Regions from separate parts of the Paraburkholderia sp. D15 genome, predicted to be linked through region 1. Evidence: riboswitches for the same ligand, from Rfam matches in the RefSeq annotation. Region 1 holds a riboswitch; each other region holds the start of a gene.
The links. Region 1 has a riboswitch for cobalamin ahead of cobW (cobalamin biosynthesis protein CobW). Riboswitches for the same ligand answer to the same signal wherever they lie in the genome.
Positions count from the first base shown of each region.

Region 2: linked by a shared signal. The riboswitch ahead of LFL96_RS25290 (CbtB domain-containing protein) and the one ahead of cobW (cobalamin biosynthesis protein CobW) in region 1 are both predicted to bind cobalamin.
Region 3: linked by a shared signal. The riboswitch ahead of LFL96_RS22340 (TonB-dependent receptor) and the one ahead of cobW (cobalamin biosynthesis protein CobW) in region 1 are both predicted to bind cobalamin.
Region 4: linked by a shared signal. The riboswitch ahead of LFL96_RS33680 (oxidoreductase) and the one ahead of cobW (cobalamin biosynthesis protein CobW) in region 1 are both predicted to bind cobalamin.

Region 1 is NZ_CP110396.1:153,466-159,319, forward strand. It holds gene cobN (cobaltochelatase subunit CobN) at 1-2,891, opposite strand, end outside; gene cobW (cobalamin biosynthesis protein CobW) at 2,898-4,073, opposite strand; cobalamin riboswitch at 4,269-4,547, opposite strand; cobalamin riboswitch at 4,615-4,910, shown strand; gene LFL96_RS20270 (cobalamin biosynthesis protein) at 5,126-5,584, shown strand; gene cobO (cob(I)yrinic acid a,c-diamide adenosyltransferase) at 5,581-5,854, shown strand, end outside.
Region 2 is NZ_CP110396.1:1,223,546-1,229,399, forward strand. It holds gene LFL96_RS25275 (FUSC family protein) at 1-1,807, shown strand, start outside; gene LFL96_RS25280 (response regulator) at 2,085-2,456, shown strand; gene LFL96_RS25285 (CbtA family protein) at 2,582-3,313, opposite strand; gene LFL96_RS25290 (CbtB domain-containing protein) at 3,325-3,546, opposite strand; cobalamin riboswitch at 3,588-3,726, opposite strand; gene LFL96_RS25295 (histidine phosphatase family protein) at 3,801-4,409, shown strand; gene LFL96_RS25300 (hypothetical protein) at 4,441-4,686, opposite strand; gene LFL96_RS25305 (P-loop NTPase fold protein) at 5,095-5,854, shown strand, end outside.
Region 3 is NZ_CP110396.1:576,924-582,777, forward strand. It holds gene LFL96_RS22335 (phospholipase C, phosphocholine-specific) at 1-1,720, shown strand, start outside; gene LFL96_RS22340 (TonB-dependent receptor) at 1,799-3,751, opposite strand; cobalamin riboswitch at 3,937-4,135, opposite strand; gene cobF (precorrin-6A synthase (deacetylating)) at 4,445-5,209, shown strand; gene LFL96_RS22350 (hypothetical protein) at 5,474-5,740, shown strand.
Region 4 is NZ_CP110396.1:3,124,507-3,130,360, forward strand. It holds gene LFL96_RS33670 (precorrin-2 C(20)-methyltransferase) at 1-236, opposite strand, end outside; gene LFL96_RS33675 (precorrin-8X methylmutase) at 233-859, opposite strand; gene LFL96_RS33680 (oxidoreductase) at 852-2,459, opposite strand; cobalamin riboswitch at 2,664-2,843, opposite strand; gene cbiE (precorrin-6y C5,15-methyltransferase (decarboxylating) subunit CbiE) at 2,911-4,179, shown strand; gene LFL96_RS33690 (cobalt-precorrin-6A reductase) at 4,176-4,958, shown strand; gene cobM (precorrin-4 C(11)-methyltransferase) at 5,000-5,725, shown strand; gene LFL96_RS33700 (polyamine ABC transporter substrate-binding protein) at 5,781-5,854, opposite strand, start outside.

The sequences.
Region 1 (5,854 bases):
ACATCGTCGCCGCCGGTGCGCATCGTCGCGGTGCCCCACACCGACAGGCCGATCGCGCGCGGATAATCGCCGTGCTCCTGCAGATGCCGCTCGATCAACTGCTGCGCGGACTTCAGGCCGAGCACCCAGGCGGCCTGCGTCGGAACCGCGCGGGTATCGACCGAATAGAAATTACGGCCGGTGGGTAACACGTCCGGCCGTCCGCGCGACGGTGATCCGCTTGGGCCCGGCGGCACGAAGCGTCCTTCGAGTCCGCGCCGGAGTTGCCGCATTTCCTGCGGTCCGCACGCATCGAGACGAGGCAGCACGTCGTCGCGCAGTCGCTCGATCACCCGTTCGGCTTGCGGCAGGCTGCCGGGCTTCAATGACGGAATTGACGTCAATGCCGAACCAGAGACCGCCGCCGAAGGCGATTCGACGGGCGAAGCCGAAGCCGAAGCCGAAGCCGATTCGACGGGCAAAGCCGAAACCGAGCCGGCAACAGAAGCCGTTCCCGGTCCACCACCATCGCACACCTCGCCCAACATCCGCGCCGCAAGCAACTCCAGCCGCTCGCGCGTATCGCCGCCATGCCGCCACGGCGCGTCGCTGACCTGCTGCAGCACGTCGGGCCGCGGCCCCTCCCACACGGCAGACCAATCCACCGTCAACGGATCGAACAGATGATCCATCCGCAGATCGCGCGCCAGCGCGTCGATCAGGCCGGCCCGCGCACCCTGCCCGTCGCCGACCGGAAAACGCCCCAGCGCCAGCAGCGTATCGCGCCGCTGCACGCCGGCCGGCGACTGCCCGAACGTGTGCAACCCGTCGCGGATCTGCGCTTCCTTCAGCTCGCACAACCACGCGTCGACGCGCGTGAGCAACGCATCCTCGTCGTCGGGCCCGCTCGGCGCCGCGAGACTCAGCTCCTCATGCAGCCGATGCTCGACGATGGTCGCGAGAATCGTCCGCCGCAGCAATGTCGAGCGGCGCGGGTCGACCATCAACGCTTCATAGTATTCGTCGACCTGGCGCTCCAGATCCTGCAGCGGCCCATAGCTTTCGGCGCGCGTGAGCGGCGGCATCAGATGATCGACGATCACGGCCTGCGCGCGCCGTTTCGCCTGGCTACCCTCGCCGGGATCGTTGACGATGAACGGGTACAGATGCGGCATCGGCCCGAGAATCAGATCGGGCCAGCAGGTTTCGCTCAACGCCACGCTCTTGCCGGGCAACCATTCCAGATTGCCGTGCTTGCCGACGTGCACCACCGCGTCGATCGCGAACGCGTGACGCAGCCAGAAATAGAACGCGAGGTACGCATGCGGCGGCACGAGTTCGGCGTCGTGATAGCTCGCGTAATCGCCCTGCTCGCGCGAGCGCGACGGCTGAATGCCGACGAACACCTGCCCACAGCGCCAGCCCGCGATCATGAAGCGGCCGCGCCGCAGCGTCGGGTCCTGCTCAGGCCGCCCCCAACGCGCGTTGAGCGCCTCTTTCACCTCGCCGGGCAACGCGTCGAAATAGCGCAGATAGTCGTCGAGCGCCAGGCTTTGCAGCGCGGGCCGCAGATCGCGCACCACCGGGTCGTTGGTCACGCCTTCGGTGAGCTTTTCCAGGAGCGCATCGCCGTTCGCGGGCAACGCGCCGACGCGATAGCCCTCGTCGCGCAACATCGCCAGAATGCCGGTCACCGAGGCCGGCGTGTCGAGGCCCACGCCGTTGCCGATGCGCCCTTCGCTCATCGGATAGTTGGCGAGAATCAGCGCCAGCTTCTTGTCCGCGTTATCGAGCGCGCGCAGACGGCACCAGCGCCGGCTCAGCTCGGCGAGAAAGCTCACGCGCTCCAGATCCGGCTGATACCGGACCACGTCGACCTGGGTGTGCGGACAGCGATACGCGAGGCCCTTGAAGCTGATCGCCCGCGTGATGATCCGGCCGTCCACTTCGGGCAGCGCGATATGCATCGCGATATCGCGCGAATTGAGGCCCTGGTTGTCCTTCAGCCAGTCCTCGCGGTTGCCGCCGCTCAGAATCACCTGCAACACCGGCGCATCGCCGGCGAGCGCGAGCGGCTCGGGGTCGTCGATCGCGGACGCGGCGAACGCCGTCGTGTTCAACACCAATGCAGCCTGATGTTGCGCGCACAACGACTGCACGACATCACGGCTCAGCGCATCTTTCAGCGACGTGATCGCGATCGGCAACGGGTTGACGCCGCGCGCTTCGAGCGCGTCGATCAGCGCGTCGAACACTGCCGTATTGGCCGCCTGCAGATGCGCCTTGTAGAACAGGATCGCGGCGACCGGCGCGTCCTGCCGCCAGCGCGCCTGCCAGTCGGCGACGCTCGGTGTGTCGCGCTCGGGGTGATACAACGTCGCGGCGGGCAACGCGCGCGGCGGCGCCGGTTCGCTGCCCCAGCCCAACGCGCGATGCGCGATGCAACGCAGAAACGCCTCGGCATTCTGCGCGCCGCCCTCGCGCAGATAGCGCCACAATTGATGACACAGGTCGGCATCCGCGGTGCTGCGCGCGAGCAGATTCGGGTCTTCCTGCAGGTCGCCGGAAAACATCGCGAGCGTCTGCCGCTTGCGTTCGGCCAGCGTGACCACCTGTTCGATCCCGTACGGCCAGTACGCCTCGCCGCCAAGGTGATCGACCACCACCACGCGCGCATGTTGCAGCACGTCTTCCAGATAGAAGTCGACCGATGCCGGCTGACGCAGATAGGTGACGTTCGCCAGACGCACGCTCGGAAAACCGTCGCCGAGGCGCGGCACCACGCTGGCCAGCAGCGACAGGGTGGTGTCGGCCGAACTGAGCACGACGATCTCCGCGGGCTGCTGATCGATACGGATCACGCCCTGGGTATCGTCGACAAACCCGCCCGGCGTCGTGCGCAGCAGATGCATGAGCGCTTATGCTCCGTTCGCGGCGAGCGTGCCGGACGCAGCGGACGCAGCGGACGCAGCGGACGCAGCGGACGCAACGGATGCATCGGCCGAAGCGAGCGCCGCGTCGAACGCACGTTGCAACGCAGGCTGATCGAGGTCTTCGCCGATCAGCACGAAACGGCTCGGGCCGCTTTCGCCGGCCTGCCAGCGTCGATCGAAATAGCTGTCGAAACGGCGGCCCACGCCCTGAATCACCAGACGCATCGGCGCGCCCGGCAATGCCGCGAAACCTTTCACGCGATAGATCGTGCTGGTTTCGACCAGCGTCTGCAACGCCGCGATCGCCGCTTCGCGCGAATGCACGTCCGCCTGCACGACCACCGAATCGAATTCGTCGTGATGGTGATCGGCGTCGTCGACGGAACCGTGATGGTCGTGGCGCAAATGAATCGTGTCTTCCGATGCCGCTTCGAGACCGAACAGCGTATGCAGATCGAGCTGCCCCATCTGCGCGCGCACGATTTTGACCTGCGGCGGAATCTCGTCGCGGATCAATGCCTCGACCGCGCTCTGCCCCGCGGCGTCGAGCAGATCGGTCTTGTTCAGAATCACCAGATCGGCCGCCGACAACTGGTCTTCGAACAATTCGTGCAGCGGCGACTCGTGGTCGAGATTCGGATCGGCCTGGCGCTGCGCATCGACGGCGACGGGGTTGTCGGCGAACTGGCCGCTCGCCGCGGCCGGGCCGTCCACCACGGTGATCACCGCGTCGACGGTAAAGCTGCTCTTGATCTGCGGCCAGTTGAACGCCTGCACGAGCGGCTTGGGCAGCGCGAGACCGGACGTTTCGATCAGCACGTGATCGATCTCGTCGCGGCGCTCGACGAGCTTTTCCATCACCGGAAAGAACTCTTCCTGCACGGTGCAGCACAGGCAGCCGTTCGCCAGTTCATACAGTTGGCCTTCGGTTTCCACGCCGTTTTCGTCGCAGCCGATCCCGCAACCCTTGAGGATCTCGCCATCGATCCCGAGTTCGCCGAACTCGTTGACGATCACCGCGATGCGTTTGCCGTCCGCATGCTGAAGAATGTGCCGCAGCAACGTGGTCTTGCCGCTGCCGAGAAAGCCCGTGACGATGGTGACGGGGATCTTGCGCATTGAATGCGCCTGGCGGGTTTGCTTGTCCATCGTGAGGTCCATCCGTGGGAGTTGCACGGGCACGCCGGCGCGCCTGATCGCGATCTGAACGGAAGCGTGGCAGGCGCGAACAACACGCGCTGCGTCCCACGACGACAAACCGGATAGATCACGAAGCACGGGGACGAACGGCGGCGTTGCCGCGACAACGGGAAACAGAAAGCGGGAGATCATGGACGCGCGCCGCATCCCCGCGGCGTTGGTCCTGCGTGTTCTGGCCGGTATCCGGGCTGGCGAAAGCGCCGCTTCCCCTTCCCGGGCGAGGAATTTCTCGCCCAGTGGTGATATGCCGACGCGGCCTTGCGCGTGGACATCGAAGCCGGCTCCGCGGCGCCGGTGATGAACCGACGCCACATTTCGCTTACCGTTGCGGGGGCAGCACAGGTTGACCGGTCCAATGCGGACAGGCGCCCTGTTTCCCGTTTAACTGCGTGCGCGGGAGGCGCGCACGCGAGCACCAAAGTGCGTGCGAGTGTAGGCGCGCGGGCCCTCGGCGTCAAGGCGGCATCGGCCGGGAAGGCTTATCGGGCGGGGCGCCGTGTGCTATCGTATGCGCGCGTTTGGTGCCCGCACATGCGTTCGCGTGTGCAGTTAAACGGGAAACAGGCCGCGCCCTCGTGCGCTTAACCTGTGCTGTCCCCGCAACGGTAAGCGACCAGCGGCGTTTCATTCGGCGGCACCTCGACAGTTTTTTCGCGAGGGCCGCGAACCCGCGCCGCGCATGCGTTTTTCGACGCCACTGTCCGATGAAAACCTCGATGAAAATCGACGCGTCCGGACGGGAAGGCAAAGCGCGTGAGGTCGTCAGCCCGGATACCGGCCAGACGCGGAGGCGGCGGCCATCACGCCGCCGGCCGCCGGAATCCGCGAGGGACGGATGTGATGGCGTTGTAGCACGACATGACAGATTCACGCGCGCGTTTGCGTCTTCGCGTTTGCGTATTCGCGTTTCCGTCTTCGTTCGTCGCTTTCGTTGGGTCGACACCGGTCGATCGACGCAGGCGTACAGCGTGGCGAACCACCTCTGTCGTTTGTGCCGGAATTCGTCGTATCGCATGACATCCTTATCGACCGCCGGGCGCTCGCTGAACGCCGGCATTGGCTGCCGCTCGCGCAGCAGCGCCGATCAGATCGAGGCGGCGGTGCGCGCCGCGCTCGGCGCATCGCTTCGCATCGAACAGATTGCAAGCGTGGCCTCGATCGACAGCAAAGCGCACGAAGCGGGACTGCTTGAATTCTGCGCGCGTCATGCGCTGCCCCTCGTCTTTTTCAGTCGCGAGCAGATCGCCGCACTGCCGGTCTCCACCGCTTCGGCGGCGGCGCAAGCTCATCTCGGTGTCGACGGCGTATGCGAGCCGTGCGCGCTGCTGGCCGCCGGCGACGGCGCGCGCCTCGTCGCCGGCAAAACCATTCACGAAGGCGTCACCGTGGCGATCGCCACCCGCACCCGCAGCACCCGCAGCGCGATTAGCGCCACGAACGCCGCCGCCCTCCACCCACAGGACCCGTCATGAAAACCGATCCCGAATCCCATCAACGGATGACCGAGCGCCGGCGCGAAGGCCACGAAAAGAAACAGGCCAGCGCGACCGTCGAGAAAGGTCTGCTGATCGTCAACACCGGCACCGGCAAGGGCAAGACCACGGCCGCGTTCGGCATGGCCGTGCGCGTGCTCGGGCACGGCATGCGGCTCGGCGTGGTGCAGTTCATCAAGGGCGCCCTGCATACGTCGGAGCGCGATTTTCTCGGCGCGATCGCGCAGTGCGATTTCGTCACGATGGGCG
Region 2 (5,854 bases), 1.1 Mb from region 1:
GCTGTTCCTGCGCGACGCGCGCCGCGCCGCCTGGTTCGGCACGCTCCTGCGTCTTTATCTCTGCGCGTGCCTGTGCTTCGCCGCGGCGAGCGCACTCAGCCGCTATCCGTTGGCCGGCGACGCGGGCTTTCTCGTCGTGATGTTCGCCGGCATGCTTTGCCAGGCCTGCGGCCCGCGCGCGCTCGGTTGCGCGATGCTCGGCGTAGTGTGCTTCTATCTGGGTCTGTATCTGCATCCCTCGACGATGCAGGTCGCGCAGTCGCTGCTGCTGTCCCTTGCCGGTCCGGTGACGGTGACGCTGGTGGGTCGCGTGCTGGTGCCGACGCGGGTCGCCGCCAGTTTCCGGCTGGCGGTTCACACGGTGACCTTGCGCGCCACACGTGTACTGCACGCGCCGGATCTCGCGAACCTGTCGTCGTTGAACGAAGCGGCGCTGTCGCTGGAAGAACAGCTCGCGTTGCTGAATCCGTCGAATGCGGAGACGGTGCGCGAACGAATCGTCGAGGTGGAGGTGGCCGCCGGGCAGCATGCGTTTGCTTCGGAACCCGACACGGGCTCGGTTGTTGCAGATGCAACGAACGCGACGAATACGAAGAGCACGACGAACGCCCCCCACGCGCAAGCATTGCGCCACGCGATCGCGCGGCTCAAGGAGATCGCGCATCGCCCTGCGATTCAACCCGCCGCGCCGCCCGATGCACGCCCCAACGGCATCGCACCCATGGCCGCGCGTTTCGCCGATCTGCGCGCCAAACTCTGCTGGCTTCCCGCGACGCGTGCCACGACCGCCGCGTTTCTCGCGATGCTGATCGGCCACTCGCTTTCACCCGAGCGCTGGTTCTGGGCGGTCATCACCACCTTCGTCGTGTTCCTCGGCACACGCTCGCGCGCCGACACCGTGTATCGCGGCGCGCAGCGGCTGGCGGGGACGCTGGCCGGCGCGCTCGTCAGCGTGCTGCTGGTCGCGCCCTTGCATGGGTCGCCGATGTGGCTGGTCGCCGCGATGGTGTTGTGCGTATTCGGCTGGGCGTATTTCATTCTGAGCGCATACGCGCCGGGCGTGTTCTTCATCACCGTGCTGGTCGGGCTTGTGTACGGCGAGTTGGGTTTTGCGATGGGACCGCTGGCCGAGTTGCGGATCGAGGAAGTGCTGGTGGGCTGCCTCGTATCGTTCGCCGTCGCGATGTTGATGATGCCGCTGGCGGCGACGCGCCACGTCGAAGCGAAACTGGGCGCCGTGCTTGGCGCGCTGCGCGAGGTGGTGCTGGCTAAGGATTCGAATACGTTCACGTCGAACGAAGCGGCCTCGGCGATGCGCAAGCTCGATCGTAGCTGGCACGATCTGCGCATCGCGTTGAAGCCGTTGCAGACGCAACGTGTGGTCGTGTGGAATCCCGATGTCGAACTGGCGACCGGTTCGCTGCTGTGCTGCCTGCATTGGGCACGGGTATTGAGCGACGCGGCGCGTGATGAAAATACGCGCTCGATGCCGGAAGGAACGATGCTCGATCGCGCAGATTTCGCTTCGGCCGCTGCGCACAGAGAATCGATCGTCGTGCGGCTGGATACGTTGATCGCGCGATATCAAGGCAGCATTGCGCGTGCTTCGCGCGCTGAAAGTGAACGACAACGCGAGAATCGCTCCACGCATAGTGCCGCCGCGCTCGATGCCGGCAAAGACGCGACATCAGGTCCGGCATGGGCTCAACTCGACGGCGCCGTCGCCCAATTGTTCGATCGCTTGACACGCCCCGCTGCGACGACGCGGCGCGTGTTCAACTGGGCGCTCCGTGGCCGGAGTGCGTGAAATAGTCTGAGCCCGGAACGACGTCACATTCCTAACCCGCGCATTTCCCGACCCACGCCTTGCTCCGGCACCTACGCCAACATTCATCGGGAACAGGTTTTGCAATCGGCGTATGTGACACGCATACGCGGTTTCCGCCTGGCTGCTGATCCGGTCGAACTGAATGGCAACGAAACCTGTTCTCGGGCTGTCCAATTGCAGGTAGCCCGGCGGCGCGTGTATTTTGAAGTCGGTGTCGCGTAAGAAATGCGAGATCTGGTTGCGGAACGGGGTTGGTATGACAAGCGTCTTATTGGTGGATGATGACGTCGAAGCGCTCGCGGCATGGCGCGCGGTATGCGAGGCAGATGGGTACGACGTCCGGAGCGCGACGAATGGGCGAGACGCGCTGGCAAGCTTTGCCGGCTCTCCCGTCGACATCGTGGTTGCAGACTGGCGCATGCCCATCATGTCGGGCAGCGAGTTGTGTCACCAGTTACGCACCGCGCCGGGACTCGCCGACGTCGCATTCGTTCTGGTCTCGGGAGAGCCGAGCCCGCCGGCGTTCGTGAGTTACGACGCGTTTCTGCGCAAGCCCGTGGAAGGTGCCGAGCTTCTCACGACCATGCGCCGACTGCTGATGGACAAGGTCGGGCACCGGTCGCGATAGACGTCACGTCGTCGCTTCAGTTATCCCCAGTTTTTGTTCGCAAGCCTGTGGATAACCTTCCCACAACCGCGGCAACCGCTTGATCCAATTACCTTATCAAGCGGTGCGCGCGGTATGCCACCTGCCTAGATCGCCGCGCGCCGGACCGGCCGCACGAAAGCGCTGCGCTCGACCAGCGCGCCGAACAACAGTCCGATCGTGGTCCACATAATGACCTGCATGCCGATCGCCGCTACGCGGAATTTCCACAGCAGCACGGCGGGGAAGGCCGCGGGCACTTCGTTGATCACCGGCATCGACAGCTGCACGGCCGCGATAATCGCGACGAACAGCACGCCTGCCACGATCGATCCATTCCATGCGCCGAGCTGCACGGCCAGACGTCGACGCACTTTCAGCGAGAACACCATCGCCGCGACGGAAATCGCGATCATCAGAAAGAACAACCCGGTGCGCATGCCGATCGTTTCGGGGTCACCGACCGATGGCGGATTCGCCGGATACTTGATGTTCGGCACGATCACCAGTGCGATGAACGCCGCGAGCGCGAGCCAGGCGGACAGAGCCCGCGCACTCGCCGCGCCGACCCGGCCATACGCATACGCGAACACCAGCGAGAACAGCCCGCCCACTGCCGCGCCGTACGTCACCACGCCGGTGAGCAGACCCAAACCGGCCTGGGTCTCGCGGCTCACGATTTCCGGTTCGGGCGCTTCGCCTTTAGCGGCATCGGCTTTCTCCTCGAAGGAGATCGCCTGATCGACCTGCGGTTCGCCGACCACGCGGGCGAAACCGAACGTGAGCAATCCCGCGGCGATGCCTGCGAGCATCCCGCGTACCAACAATTTACCGACCATGTTCGACTCCGTTAGTGGCAGGGAAAGCCGAGCAGATGGCGGCCGTCGTGCACGAACTCATGGACGTACATGCCGGGCACGAGCGACGTGGCGCCCTCTTCCGCACCCACGAAGTAAATGGCGAGCAACAGCAGCAGGCCGCCGAACACGATCCACGGCAGCAATTCGCGCAACGGAATCGGCGTGGGTTGCGCAACGGGCGCATTGGCGGAATCGAATACAGCTTGGGTCATGAATGACATCTCCTGGGGTAACGCGCCCCGATAGTCGATAGCAAAGGGAGTGCGCAAAGCTCGGGTCTGGCTGTTGGCAGAAGAAGCCAATTACAGTGGCGCGACCGCGCCGGGTTCTCACCGGCTTCCGTGCTTCGCAACGCCGCTATTCTACGCGCTAAACTTTCGCGTTCGATAACCGGTAAGTGCGTGCGCCGCATGGGCGCTGGGCGCTGGGCGCTGGGCATCGATGTAGCTTCGAGGGATTCAACGGAATGGACATTCGGCTTTTATTGATCAGTCACGCGTCGACCGCCGCGATGCGCGCGGGCCGTTTCCCCGGCGATGTGTCGTTCGACTCGCTCGATCAGCGCAGCATTGCCGAAATCGATGCCACACGTGCGCATCTTTCGATTCCGGGTGATGCCAGCGCGTTGGTCAGCCCGGCGCTCTGCGCACGTGCAACGGCGCAGGCGCTGAAGCTCGCGGCAATCGTCGATGCCAATCTGGCCGATGTGAATTACGGTGCGTGGCAGGGTCGGCGTCTCGCCGATCTGCTGACCGAAGCGCCGCAAGAACTCGGGGCATGGATGCATGATCCCGACGCCAAGCCTCATGGCGGTGAGTCGTTCAGCCAACTCGTCAAGCGCGTGGGCGCGTGGCTCGATTCGCTCAGCGATCCGGCAAGCCAACGGACGCTCGACGATAAGAACAAGCTTCGTACTATCGTCGCGGTCACTCACGCGCCGGTCATGCGGGCGGCGATCGTCGTGGCGCTCGGTGCTGCTGCGCAGGTGTTCCCGCGCATCGAGATCGCGCCGCTGTCGATCATCGAATTGCGCTGCTCGCGGCGAGGCTGGACGTGGTGGCCGGCAGTCGGCTAGCGGCGACGCGTTGGCCCCCCCCTCGTCCCCGCTATCGCCCTTTCCCGCGAGGCTTGAATTCCAGTTCAGGTGGTGCGATGTCGGGGTGCGCTTCGTAGAGCGGTTCGAGAGCCAGAACATACACCTGGTCGAGTAGTTGACCCATTGCCCGACGAAACGCTTTGAATTCGTCGGCAGGGCAGCTTTCTTGCACCAGAATAATCGCGTCGTTAATTGCTCCACTGACGCCGAGAAACCGGTTGCTCAGATCTGATGCAATCTCAGGATTTTTGATCATGACGTTCCTTTAACATCCGTTGTCCGCGATGCATTTGTTTTTGCATCTAAAAAAGGGGATTCCAGTTCCACCTCGTGTCGGAAGCTCCGTTTCCGTGCAGTAGTCGATGCACTTTTGATATACCTTGCGGCATCGGTTGGTCGTCGCGCACTTTACAAATCCCGGGTCCGAATCTCCGTTGGTTGCAAACAGTTGCGCATACAACACCGCGCGCTTTGATTGACCATTCTGGTCGGGCATAAAAATTGGAAAACGAACCTGTTCCTGCGTTACTATCTTTCGTCGCCATATTTGGCATCCGCGACGCTATTTGGATCAGTATGGCTAAACAACTTGCAACGATAGATTAAAGTGTCCGGCATCAATAACAGACCCGGTGCCCAAACATATTTTATCTGAGAGAGTGTGATGACTCGAACACCGACCCTTCTTCTGGATGAGCCATCGAACGTCGATGACTTGGGCGGAGCACACGCAAGGATTGCAACGACGATATCGAAGCTCGTCCTGACATCCCCTGGCGGGCAAACAATTAGGCTCGACGGCACGTGGGGAGCCGGAAAATCGACCGTCGTGAAGATCGTCGCCGAGCAGTTGGAGCATTCTGCCCCCAAAAAGCCTGGCAAAGAGGTATTGCAATCGCCTGACGTCGCAGTTTTCCAGTACGACGCGTGGGTGCACGTCGGCGATCCGCTTCGTCGTGCATTTCTATCAGCGCTTGTACAAAAACTCACTGAACGAAAATGGTTAGAAAATTCCGATGGCACGGCGAGTGAGTCTCTCTGGACGAAAAGGCTAGATCAACTGAGTCGACGGCTCAAAACAACGTCTCGGAAGACAACCCCATTCTTCTCCAACTCCGCCAAGGTAATTTTGTCGGCGCTTGCGGCGCTAGGCATTGCTGCACCGATGTTGGCGGAGCTCGAAAAACGTCTAATCGAACCGCTCGGAGTTGCACCACTTCTGGCCTCGACTGCGCTGACAGGCTTCGTAGCTTTCGCATTGTTTCATCTGCTTTCCAACGAAGCCATGGGCTTTATCATCCGACGCAATTCGGATGAGGAAGCTGTCGAAGTTCGGGACGACCCGGAGCCGACTTCCATCGAGTTCCAAGATGCGTTCGGTGAACTGATGCAGGTCATCCTTGAGCAAGACAACCGTCGCCTCG
Region 3 (5,854 bases), 420 kb from region 1:
CGACGGCGGCCGCGCCGACAAGTGGGCGGTGCAGAAGACCAACATGACGATGGGCTATCACGTGCGCGCGGACATTCCGTTCCACTACGCGCTGGCCGATGCCTTCACCGTGTGCGACAACTATTTCTGCTCGATTCCGGGCAACACGCACCCGAACCGCATGTACCTGATGACGGGCATGGTCGATCCGCTCGCCACCGGCGGCGGTCCGCTGCTCGACAACACCGATTACATCGACAATCAGTTCGACGCGATCCAGCTGCAGCCCTTCAACTGGACCACCTACCCCGAGCGGCTCGAAAAGGCCGGCATCTCGTGGCAGGTCTATCAGCAGGGCACGGGCTTCGACAATTTCACCGGCAACTACGGCACCAACATGCTGGCCGCGTTCCAGAACTTCGTGAATGCGCCGGCCGGTTCGTCGTTGCAGACGCGCGGCATGAGCACGCGCACGCTGACGCAACTGAAGGCCGACGTGCAGGCCGGCGCGCTGCCGCAGGTGTCGTGGCTGCTGCCGCCCGCCGCCTATTCGGAGCACCCGAAGTTCACGCCGCTCTACGGCGCGAACTACATCTCGACGATTCTCGACGCGTTGACGTCGAACCCGGACGTGTGGAGCAAGACCGTTCTCTTCATCATGTACGACGAGAACGACGGCCTGTTCGATCACGTGGTGCCGCCGCAGGCGCCGACCGTGGCGGGCACCGGCATGAGCACCGTCGACATCACGCTGGAACGCCATAACGTCGTCACCGCGACCCAGGCCGGCACCTATACCGCCGACAACCTGCCGTACGGTCTCGGCCCGCGCGTGCCGATGACGGTGGTCTCGCCGTGGTCGAAGGGCGGCTTCGTGTGCTCGCAGGTGTTCGATCACACGTCGGTGCTGCAATTCATCGAGAAGCGTTTCGGCGTGATGGAAACCAACATCTCGCCGTGGCGTCGCGCGGTTTGCGGCGACCTGACGACGGCGCTCGATTTTTCGAAATCGGATGCGACGCTGCCGTCGCTGCCGAGCACCACGACCTACGTCGCCCAGGCCGACCTGCAATGCGCACGGCCGACCGCGCAAGCCGCACCCGCCAGCACCGCACAGCAACTGGTGGCCGCGCAGGAACCCGGCACGCGTCCGGCGCGGGCGCTGCCGTACGAGCTGCACGTGAACGGCCAGTTGCAGGCGCAAGGCTATGCGGTGACGTTCGCCAACACCGGCACGCAGGGCGCGCACTTCTGGGTCTACACCGGCGACCCGACCGCGACGCCGCGCCACTACACGGTGGAAGCCGGCAAGCAGTTGACCGACACCTGGGCCCTCGATGCGAACGGCCACTACATGGTGAACGTGTACGGACCGAACGGCTATTTCCGCCGCTTCGGCGGCGTCGCGAGCGCGGACGCGGCCGCGAAGCCGGATCTGGTGACCTGCTACGACGTGGCGAACGGCAACGTGTACGTGACGCTGTCCAACGCGGGCACCACGGCGTTGACCGTCACCGCGACCGATGTCGCGTACGGCACGCCGCCGGTGACCTTGAGCGTGCCCGCGGGGAAAAGCGCGGAAGCGCACTGGGATCTGTCGTGCAACAGCCAGTGGTACGACTTTCAGTTCAGCGTCGCGGGGAACGCGGGCTGGGTGCGGCGCATTGCCGGTCACGTGGAGACCGGCAAGCCGAGCATCACCGACCCCGCCGCGACGGCGCCGGTGACGACCGCGATCTAAGCTTTCGGTCGCCTGACCCCGTCGGCTGCGACGGGGTCAGGCCTGCAAAGCGCAAAGCACGCGCCGGTCTGTTACAACCTAGAACGTATAAGCCAGCTTGCCGAACGCCGTGCGGCCCAACGTGGCGTAACCGTACGCGGTCGAGTACTGCCGGTTGAACAGATTCGTCACCGACGCCGACAGCGTCAGATGCGAATTGACCTGATACGCGGCACGCAGCGCCACGGTCGTGTACGACGGCAGGAAGGTCGTGTTGGCCGGGTCGTCGTAAGTCGAGCCGCCATACTGCAGCGTGGCGCCGGTGCTCAGCGCGTGCAGATGAAACTCGTCCCACGTGTGGTCCACGCTCAGACTCACGGTCTGACGCGGACGGCGGTTCAGCCACGTTTGATCGGTCACGTCCTGCGGATTCAGAATGCCGACCGCGAGGCTGACCGGCGTCGACTTGCCGAGCGTGCCCTTGTACGACAGATCGATGCCCTGAATATGCGCGCGGCCCACGTTGACCGGCGCGAAGGTCACCGGGTCGTACGTGATCAGATCGTGAACGCGCGTGTCGTACAGCGCGGCCGTGAAGGTACCGATCGAGGTATTCGCGTCGAACGCCGCCTCGACCGTATCGCTGCGTTCGGGCGACAGGTTCGGATTCGAGAACCCCGGGTAATACAGATCGTTGAACGTCGGCAGACGGAACGCATTGCCGTACGACACGCGCGCGGTATAAACCGGCGTGATCGCGTAAGCCAGCGCGACGTTGCCCGTGTTGACCGACACGCCCTGCACGACCTCGTGCCGGCCCGCGAGGAACAGCGTGAGCGGCCCCAGCACCGCCGACTGATGCAGCGACACCGCCGAGTCGTTACGCGCCGGCACGCCCGACGGAATGTCGATCGGCAGAAACGCCTGCTCGCGCGAGAAGTCGTAGGCGATCTTCGATTCGCCGGACAGCGGCAGGCCGAACAACGTGTGCCCATGTTCCTGATGCGTCAGCGAAGTCGAGGTGCTGAAGCGCGTCGAATCGATTTCGTCGGTGCCGAGCGTGGGATCGTTCGCGTAGAGGAACTGGCGGTCGTACGCGTAGCCGATCGACTGGTCGAACTGCGTATACGGCGTGATGTCCACATGGAACGACACGCCCGTGGTCAGTTGATGATCGAGCTGCTGGTCGTCGCCGCCGGCGTTGTCGTAGGAGAACGTCGACTTGTGATACAGCGCGAAGGTCGATATCGACCAGTTGTCGCGCGCGTAACCGAGCCGCGCGTCCACGTCCTGCGCATGGTACGGATTGCGGCCGGCTTCGTGGCCGTAAGCGAACGGCAAGGTGGCGTCGATGCCGGCCGTGTTGTAGTCGTGCAGACCCAGCGAATACGTCAGCCCCGACAGCGCCGAAAGCGGACCGCTGGACGGAATGCTGCCCGACGTGCGGAATTGCGTATCGAAGGTTTTGTTCGAACCGCCGCCGAACGACACCGTCGTGCGGTTGGGTTGATTCGCCGCGTGGTTCGTGAACAGCTGCACCACGCCGCCCACCGCATCCGCGCCGAACGAGGCCGCCGCCGGACCGGAGATCACTTCCACGCGATCGAACGCCGAGGTCGGCAGATCCGCCCACTCGGCCTGCCCCGTGGTCGAGGAGCCGACGCGAATCCCGTCGATGAACACCGCCACCTGATTGCCGCTCGACCCGCGAATGCTGACCGATGCCGTGGCGCCCGGACCGCCGTTCTGGACCACGGTCACGCCCGGCAAGGTGGCCAGCGCCTGGGTGATGCTGGGGTCGGCCGGCGACAGCCGGTCGAGATCCGCCCGGGTCAATACCTGGGTCGACGCATAACGCTGATCGAACGATTGCGGCAGATGCTGCGTGTCGCCGGTCACCACGATATTCGGCAAGGTGGTTTGCGCGGACGGCTGGCCCGGCGGCAAGCTCGCGTCGTCCGCGGCGTAGGCGGACGAAACGGCTGCGGGAAAAACGATCGGCAATGCGCAGGCGGTCAGCGCGGACGTCATGAGAACATGATGGATTTTCATGGCGTGGCGATACCTGTTACGGAAATGCCGAGGCAAAGACGAATGCAAAGGTGTTGCGCCTCCGACGATGGAGCGCATGGATCAAAACAGAGGGACATGACTGGTCCTGAGGTTGGGCCGTCCTTGCAACGAGCGACCGCATGGGAGCGGTGCCGGCGCATCGGGACACCCCGCCCGATGCGTTTGCGCAGACCTCGGTCGATGGCAGGTCTCCTGGCTCGCGAGTCGTCGTTGCGCGCCGACCTTCCCGGTCACCCAGTGGTCACGTTGGGCGCGAACTCGTCGCTGACAGTTGCGGGGGCAGCCGCAGACTCGGGGCGCGTACGCCCCTCACTGCATTCCCTTTTGATCCCCGTCAGGGGAACCATCAGGGCGCAAGCGTAACGACTCGACGGGCCGCGCGTCAATGATTCGCGGTACCGGTCGGACGTTCGCGCAACACTTTCGCGGCCGGCACCCTGCTGGCGAGCGCGGCCTGCGTCCGCGGCCACCCAATCGATCGAATACCGCACCGTGCGGGAGTCACGCTATGATTCATCAAGCAATATGTTTTGATCATCGTATGAGCCGCCTTCCTATCCGCCTTCCTATCCGTTTTTCCGCCGTTTTCTCTCCCTCATTTGTTCCCCCCTGCATCGAGTCGATCGCCACGCATCCCATGCCGCTGATTCACGCCAACCGGAAATCCGTTTGATGAAAAAAATCCTGATCATAGGAATCGGTGCCGGCGATCCGGACTACCTGACCGTCCAGGCGATCAAAGCGCTCAACCAGGCCGACGTGTTCTTCGTAATGGACAAAGGCGCCGCCAAAGACAAACTGATCGCGCTGCGCAGGCAGATCATCGAACGTTTCGTCGAGGGCGGGCGCTATCGCATCGTCGAAGCGAGCAGCCCCGAACGGCGCCCCGATCACGGCGACTATCGCGGCGCGGTCGACGACCTGAACCGCGACAAGCAGCGCATTTTCGAGCAGCTGATCGCGGGCGAACTGAAAGACGGCGACGTCGGCGCGTTCCTGGTGTGGGGCGACCCGTCGCTGTACGACAGCACGATCCGCATCGTCGAGGCAATCGCGCGGCAAGGCCGTGAGGCGCTCGACTACGAAGTGATTCCCGGCATCAGCAGCGTGCAGGCGCTGGCCGCGCGCCATCGTATTCCGCTGAACCAGATCGGCCGTTCGATCGCGATCACCAACGGCCGCACCATCGCCGACGGCTTTCCGGCGAACGTCGACAGCGTGGTCGTGATGCTCGACGCGCAGAACGCATACCGGCAACTCGCGCACGAGGATCTCGACATCTACTGGGGGGCGTATGTGGGTACGCCGGACGAAATCCTGATCGCCGGCCGGCTGCGCGACGTGATGGATGAGATCGAACGCGTGCGGGCCGACGCGCGGCATCGGCACGGCTGGATCATGGATACCTATCTGCTGCGCCGGCGCGGCGAGGTTTGATCGCCGTAGTCGCCGTCATTGCCGTGATCGACACGATCGCCGCGCGCCGGTGACTGGCCGTAACGAACGGTATTGCGCTTTTTATCCCGCTAGCGCGAATGCGGCTTATATTGGAGTGAGACGTGTCGCCGCGAGCCGTTTCGCGACACGCGCACGCGGCCGGGTATGATGCCGGTCGCACGCCGGGCGAAAACCCTGCCGCTGCTTCATGCCGTCGCTTAATGCCGTCGCTTCATGCCGCTCCCTTTAGCCACGAGAACCACCATGCCTGCCCAACACGACGAAGCCTCGACCGCCGGCGCCACAGCGGGCAAGGCGAAACGCAAGACGCTGCCGGTGCCGGCGCGCAATCTCCTGATGATCGCCGTCGGCGTCGTGGTGTTCGCGATCGTCGCCGGGGTCATACTTTACGGTCCCATTACATATGGCGACGAGATTCCGAACTTCGGCATCATCCTCATGCTTACCGTGCCGGTGATCGCGGGCGTGGCGTTCCGCGTCGGACTGGATGCGTGGCTGGACCGGAACTGAGCGATATCCCGGCGAGATCGATGCCGCGGCGCGCGCGATTGCGCCACGCCGCCTAAAGAAATGCCGACCGCTGCCGATATAAAAAAAAGAAAGGGGCAATCCGATCAGATCACG
Region 4 (5,854 bases), 370 kb from region 1:
TACGAGAGCGGCGGTTCGAGCGCCTCGGTCGTGACCGGATAGACGAGCGGCAGATGCTGCTGCGTGTCGTGCAGATGCCCTTCGATGATGCTGAAGGCGTTGCCTTTCTTGCCCTTGGCGACGAAATACGCGACCACCGGCGCGGCCTTCAGCAGACGCAGCGCCTTGAGCGTGATGAGTTCGGGGTCGCCGGGGCCGACGCCGAGGCCGAACAGACGTCCTCGCGGCGTCGTCATTCGACCTCCGTGGCGAGTGCGTTGACCGCGGCGGCCGCCATCGCGCTGCCGCCGCGCCGGCCTTCGACGATCACGTAGGGCACGCCGCGGCTATCGTCGGCGAGCATGGCTTTCGACTCCGCCGCGCCGACGAAGCCGACCGGGAAGCCGAGAATCAGCGCCGGTTTGGGTGCGCCGTCATCGAGCATGTCGAGCAGATGGAACAGCGCGGTCGGCGCATTGCCGATCACGACGACGCTGCCTTCCAGATGCGGACGCCACAATTCGAGCGCGGTGGCCGAGCGCGTATTGCCGAGTTCGCGCGCGAGCGACGGCACGTCCGGATGCGTAAGCGTGCAGATCACCTCGTTGTTCGCGGGCAGCCGCGCGCGCGTGATGCCTTGCGCGACCATGCCGGCGTCGCACAGGATCGGCGCGCCGTGCGCGAGCGCATGGCGGCCCGCCGCGCCCGCGCCCGGCGAGAAGCGCAGCGCGTCGACGATATCGACCATGCCGCACGCGTGGATCACGCGCACCGCGAGTTTGTCGAGATCGGCGGGGATGCGCGAGAGGTCGGCCTCCGCGCGGATCGTCGCGAAGGATTGGCGATAGATTTCCTGGCCGTCGCGAATGTAGTCAAGCATGTGTGGTGTCGGTCGGTTGAGGCGCGCGGGGCGGTGTGGGGTGAGGGCGGTCATGGTCGATGCTGGCCAGCGCGCCGGCGGCTTCGGCTGGCGTCAGCCGTTGGGCGATGCATTGGCCGAAGCCTTGTTGGCCATCGCGCCGGTACAGGTCGTAGACACTGGGTGCGCTGGCCAGCAGCGTGTAGGGCGCGCAATGCGCGGCCGCGCAGGAACGCGGGCAGCCGCTGAGATGCAATTCGACGTGCGCGGGCACATGCGACGCGAGTTGCAGTGCGTCCGCCTTGGTGTCGGCGAGGCTTTTCGCGCAGCCGCTCGAACCCGCGCAGGCGATCAGGCGCGCGATCGGGTCCGCGATGCGGGTTGCAAGGCCGAGCGCGTTCAGACCGTCGAGCACCGCGGGCACGGCATCGGTCGAGATGTCGGGCAGCAACACGCTTTGCCATGGCGTCATGCGTAAGGTGCCGTGGTTGTGACGTTGCGCGAGTTCGGCGAGGCCGCGCAGCGCGTCGGCGCTCAGGCGGCCGAGCGGCGGCTGGCCCCCTGCGTGCCAGATGCCGGGCGGGCGTTGCGGGTGGGCGCCGAGCCGGAGCATGGCGTCGGCGGGGACGCTGCGTCGCCAGTGGGTCAAGGCGATGTCGCGCGTGAGCGGGAAATCGGCGTGGCGTTGCGCGTGATGCAGGATCGCGTCGACGGAGTGCGTGGCGAGCAGGTCGCGCATGCGGGTGGCGTCGCTTGCGGCGAGGTCGAGGAACGTGTGCAGCAACGCGCGAATCAACGTGGGGACCTGGCCGGGGGAGACGGCGGCCAGGGCGATGCTGCGCTCGTTTCGGTTCGTGTGACGCGGGATGTGTGGGATGTGTGGGATGTGCGGGATGTGTGAGGCGGTGGGCGTGGTGGGCAGCGCCGAGGGCGATGCTGTCGCCAACGCTGAAACTGCGCTTTGCACTGTCGGGTCCTGTGCGTCCGAACCCACCGCCTCCGGCGGACAACCGGCCAGCCCGAACACGAACCGCACGCCATCGTCTGCCGGTATCGCCGCGAGCCACACATCATGCGGATGATCGATTCGCGCCAGGCGTTCGCCGCCATCCAGCAGCAGCGCGAATTTCGGCGACAGCGCGGCGAAGCGCGGTTCGTTCTGCAGCAAGGTCAGCAGGTCGGCGCACAGCGGCGTCGTATCGAACAACGCCGAGGGATCGCGTCCGGCGACGGGGCTGATCATCACGTTACGAATGTCGTCGGCAGCGATGGCGCTGGCCGCGTCGACGCTGGCCGCTGCCGTGCCCGCATCGCACGAATCCGTCGCGTCCCGCAGCGGCCGCATGGGCCCCAATCCCGCCTTCACCAACGCATCGATCAACGCTTGTTCCTGACCCGCGCGCACGCCCCGCACCTGCAGATTCGCGCGATTGGTCACCTCGATCGCACCGGCGGCGTAACGCGTGCAGGCATCGGCAATGGCGTGGGCTTGCGCGGCGCTCAATGCGCCGCCAGGCAGTTTGATCCGGCACAGCCCGCCGTCTTTCGCGGCAACGATGCGCAGCAGCCCCGGGCAGGCCGAAGCCCGCGCGCCGCCGGCAGCGTGCGCGCCGGCCGGCATCGGGTCGCCGACGGCCGGGTGCGCGGCGGCCGGCACCGGACTGCCAACGGCGACATCACGGCCAGCACCAGCGTGGACGGTTGTGGAAAGGGGCGAAGCTTGCTTCAAGGGACGGACACCGGTTGAGCGTCGCGCGGCGGCCCGAGCAAGCCCGATGTGACGAGGCATTGCTGCGGCATCGGTACACCCCGCCCGATGTTGGCTGGCACGAACAGTCTCGCCGGCAGGTCTCCTGGCTGGCAGGTCATCATCCGTCGCGGCCTTCCCGGTCGAACCAGTGGCGCGCAGCGCGGGCGGACTCGCTGCATACAGTTGCGGGGGCAGCCACAGCGTCACTGTGTTCCCTCTTCGGCCCCGAAGGGCACCGGCGGCCTGTATTATGCCTTTTTTCGAACAGCACAACGAGGCTGGACGCCTTGATCGGCGTGGCTCAGCGGATTATTTGAAGATAATGGACAACGAAGGTCGCCCGTCCGCGTGGCTGACCGTGGTGGGCATCGGCGACGACGGTTTCGCCGGTTTGGGACGGCCCGCGCGGCGTGCGCTGCTCGACGCGTCGGTGGTGTACGGCGGCGAACGCCATCTGTCGATGCTGCCCGCGCGGCTCGGCGCGCGGCGCGTCGCGTGGCCGCGTCCGTTCGATCTCGCGCCCTTGCTGGCCGAGCGTGGCGGCGCGGTGTGCGTGCTCGCGAGCGGCGATCCGATGTTGTTCGGCGTCGGCGCCACGCTCGCGCGGCAATTGCCCGACGGCGAGATGCGGGTGTTGCCCGCGCCGTCGTCGCTGTCGCTCGCGGCCGCGCGTCTCGGCTGGCCGTTGCAGGAGGTCGCGACGGTATCGCTGGTGGGGCGTCCGCCGGCGGCGCTCAACGCGCATCTGCATCATGGCGCGCGCGTGTTCGTGCTGAGCGCGGACGGCCGCACGCCCGCGGCGCTCGCCGCGCTGCTGAACGCACGCGGTTTCGGCGCGAGCCGCATGATCGTGCTGGAGCATCTGGGTAGCGAACGGGAGCGACGTATCGACGGCCGCGCGGATGCGTGGCCTGCCGGCGAGACCGCCGCGCTGAACCTCGTCGCGCTCGATTGCCGCGCGACCGAAGGCGCGCCGCGTCTGCCGCTGACCTGCGGCCTGCCCGACGACGCCTTCCGTCACGACGGGCAACTCACCAAGCGCGACGTGCGGGCGATCACGCTGGCGCGCCTCGCGCCGACGCCGGGCGAACTGCTGTGGGACGTAGGCGCGGGCAGCGGGTCGATCGGCATCGAATGGATGCGCGCGCATCCGTCCTGCCGGGCGATTGCGATCGAGGGACATGCGGAGCGGCAACGCTTCATCGAACACAATCGCGATGCGCTGGGCGTGCCGGGGCTGCAACTGGTGGCCGGTCGCGCGCCGGATGCGTTGCAGGGTCTGGCGAGGCCGGATGCGGTTTTCATCGGCGGCGGCGTGACGGTGGCGGGCGTGCTGGATGCGTGCTGGGATGCGTTGCGCGACGGCGGCCGGCTTGTCGCCAATGCGGTGACGTTGCAGGGCGAGGCCGCGCTGGTCGCATGGCGCGAGCGGCACGGCGGCACACTGACGCGGATCGCGCTCGCCGACGCGCAACCGCTCGGCGGTTTCGACACGTGGCGGCAGGCGTTGCCGATCACGTTGCTGGACGTGACGAAGCGGGCTGGCGCATCGGGTTCGCCAGAACCGGCCGGCGATGGGAACGCACGATGACGCGCATCCTGTTGCTCGGCGGCACCGGCGACGCGCTGCGGATTGCGCGGCAACTTGCGTCTAAACCTTCGGCCCATCGACCGACGGACCCGGCAGCCGACGTCACGCTTAAACCGGGCTCATCGCTCGTCTACAGCCTCGCGGGTCTCGGCAAGACGCCGGACGATCTCGCGTGTGAAATACGCGTCGGCGGTTTCGGCGGCAGCGACGGTCTCGCGCGGTATCTCGCCGACGAACGCATCGACCTCGTGATCGACGCGACGCATCCGTACGCCGCGCGCATCAGCGCGAACGCGGCCGAGGCCTGCGCCGGAACACGCGTGCCGTGCTGGGCGCTGCGCCGCCCCGGCTGGCAACCGCAAGCCGGCGACGATTGGCGCATGGCCGGCGACTGGGATGAACTGACGGACGCGCTCGCGCCGTTCCGCAAGCCGTTCTTCACGCTCGGCCGTGAACCGCTCGCGCATCTCGACGAGATTCCCGCGCATCAGTTCTGGACCGTGCGTTGTCTCGATCCGCATGCGGACACCGCACGCGCTCGCATCATCGCGACGCGTGGGCCGTTTTCGCTCGAAAACGAACGCGCGCTGTTCGCGTTGCTGGCATTCGATGTTGTGGTGAGCAAGAACAGCGGCGGCAGCGCGACCGAGGCAAAACTCGCGGTGGCGCGCGAACGGCATCTGCCGGTGGTGATGCTGCGGCGCCCCGGCTTGCCGCCGGTCGATCGGGAATTCGAGCACATCGACGCGTTGCTCGACGCCTTGCAGGCATTCGCCTGAACGTCGCGACGTTCGGCCTCAATGAATCATTGGAGTATCGAATGACGGTGTTTTTTATCGGCGCCGGCCCAGGCGACCCTGAACTGATCACGGTGAAAGGCCAGCGTCTGGTGCGTAGCTGTCCGGTGATCCTGTATGCAGGCTCGCTCGTGCCGTCCGCGGTGCTCGACGGTCACACGGCCGCTCAGGTCGTCAATACCGCCGACCTCGATCTCGACCAGATCGTCGCGTTGCTCAAGCACGCGCACGATCAGGGCCACGATGTCGCGCGCGTGCATTCCGGCGACCCGTCGCTATACGGCGCGATCGGCGAACAGATCCGGCGCCTGCGCGAGCTGGGCATTCCGTACGAAATCGTGCCGGGCGTGACCGCCACGGCCGCGTGCGCGGCCACGCTCGGTTGCGAACTCACGCTGCCGGACGTGTCGCAAACCTTGATCCTCACGCGCTACGCAAGCAAGACCCGCATGCCCGAAGGCGAACAGCTCGCCGACCTCGCCCGGCATCGCGCGACGATGGCGATCCATCTCGGCGTACGGCATCTTGCGCGCATCGTCGAAGAATTGCGGCCGCATTACGGCGGCGCGTGTCCGGTCGCGGTGATCTATCGCGCGAGCTGGCCGGACGAAGAGAAGATCACGGGCACGCTCGATGACATCGCCGGCAAGGTGCAGGGCACGTCGATCGAGCGCACGGCGTTGATCCTGGTCGGCGACGTGCTGGCCGCCGAGGGTTTCGCGGACTCGACGTTGTACGCGAAGCCCTAGCTGTTGTAGCCAGAGCAAAGACCTGGTTCGTCGTCGAAGTCTTGGCCGTCGATCGCTACGACCCCGACTTCAACTGCGCCCAGAGCCGGCCCTCCAGCCGCTTGATCTGCGCAGGCAAAGGCTTGAGCA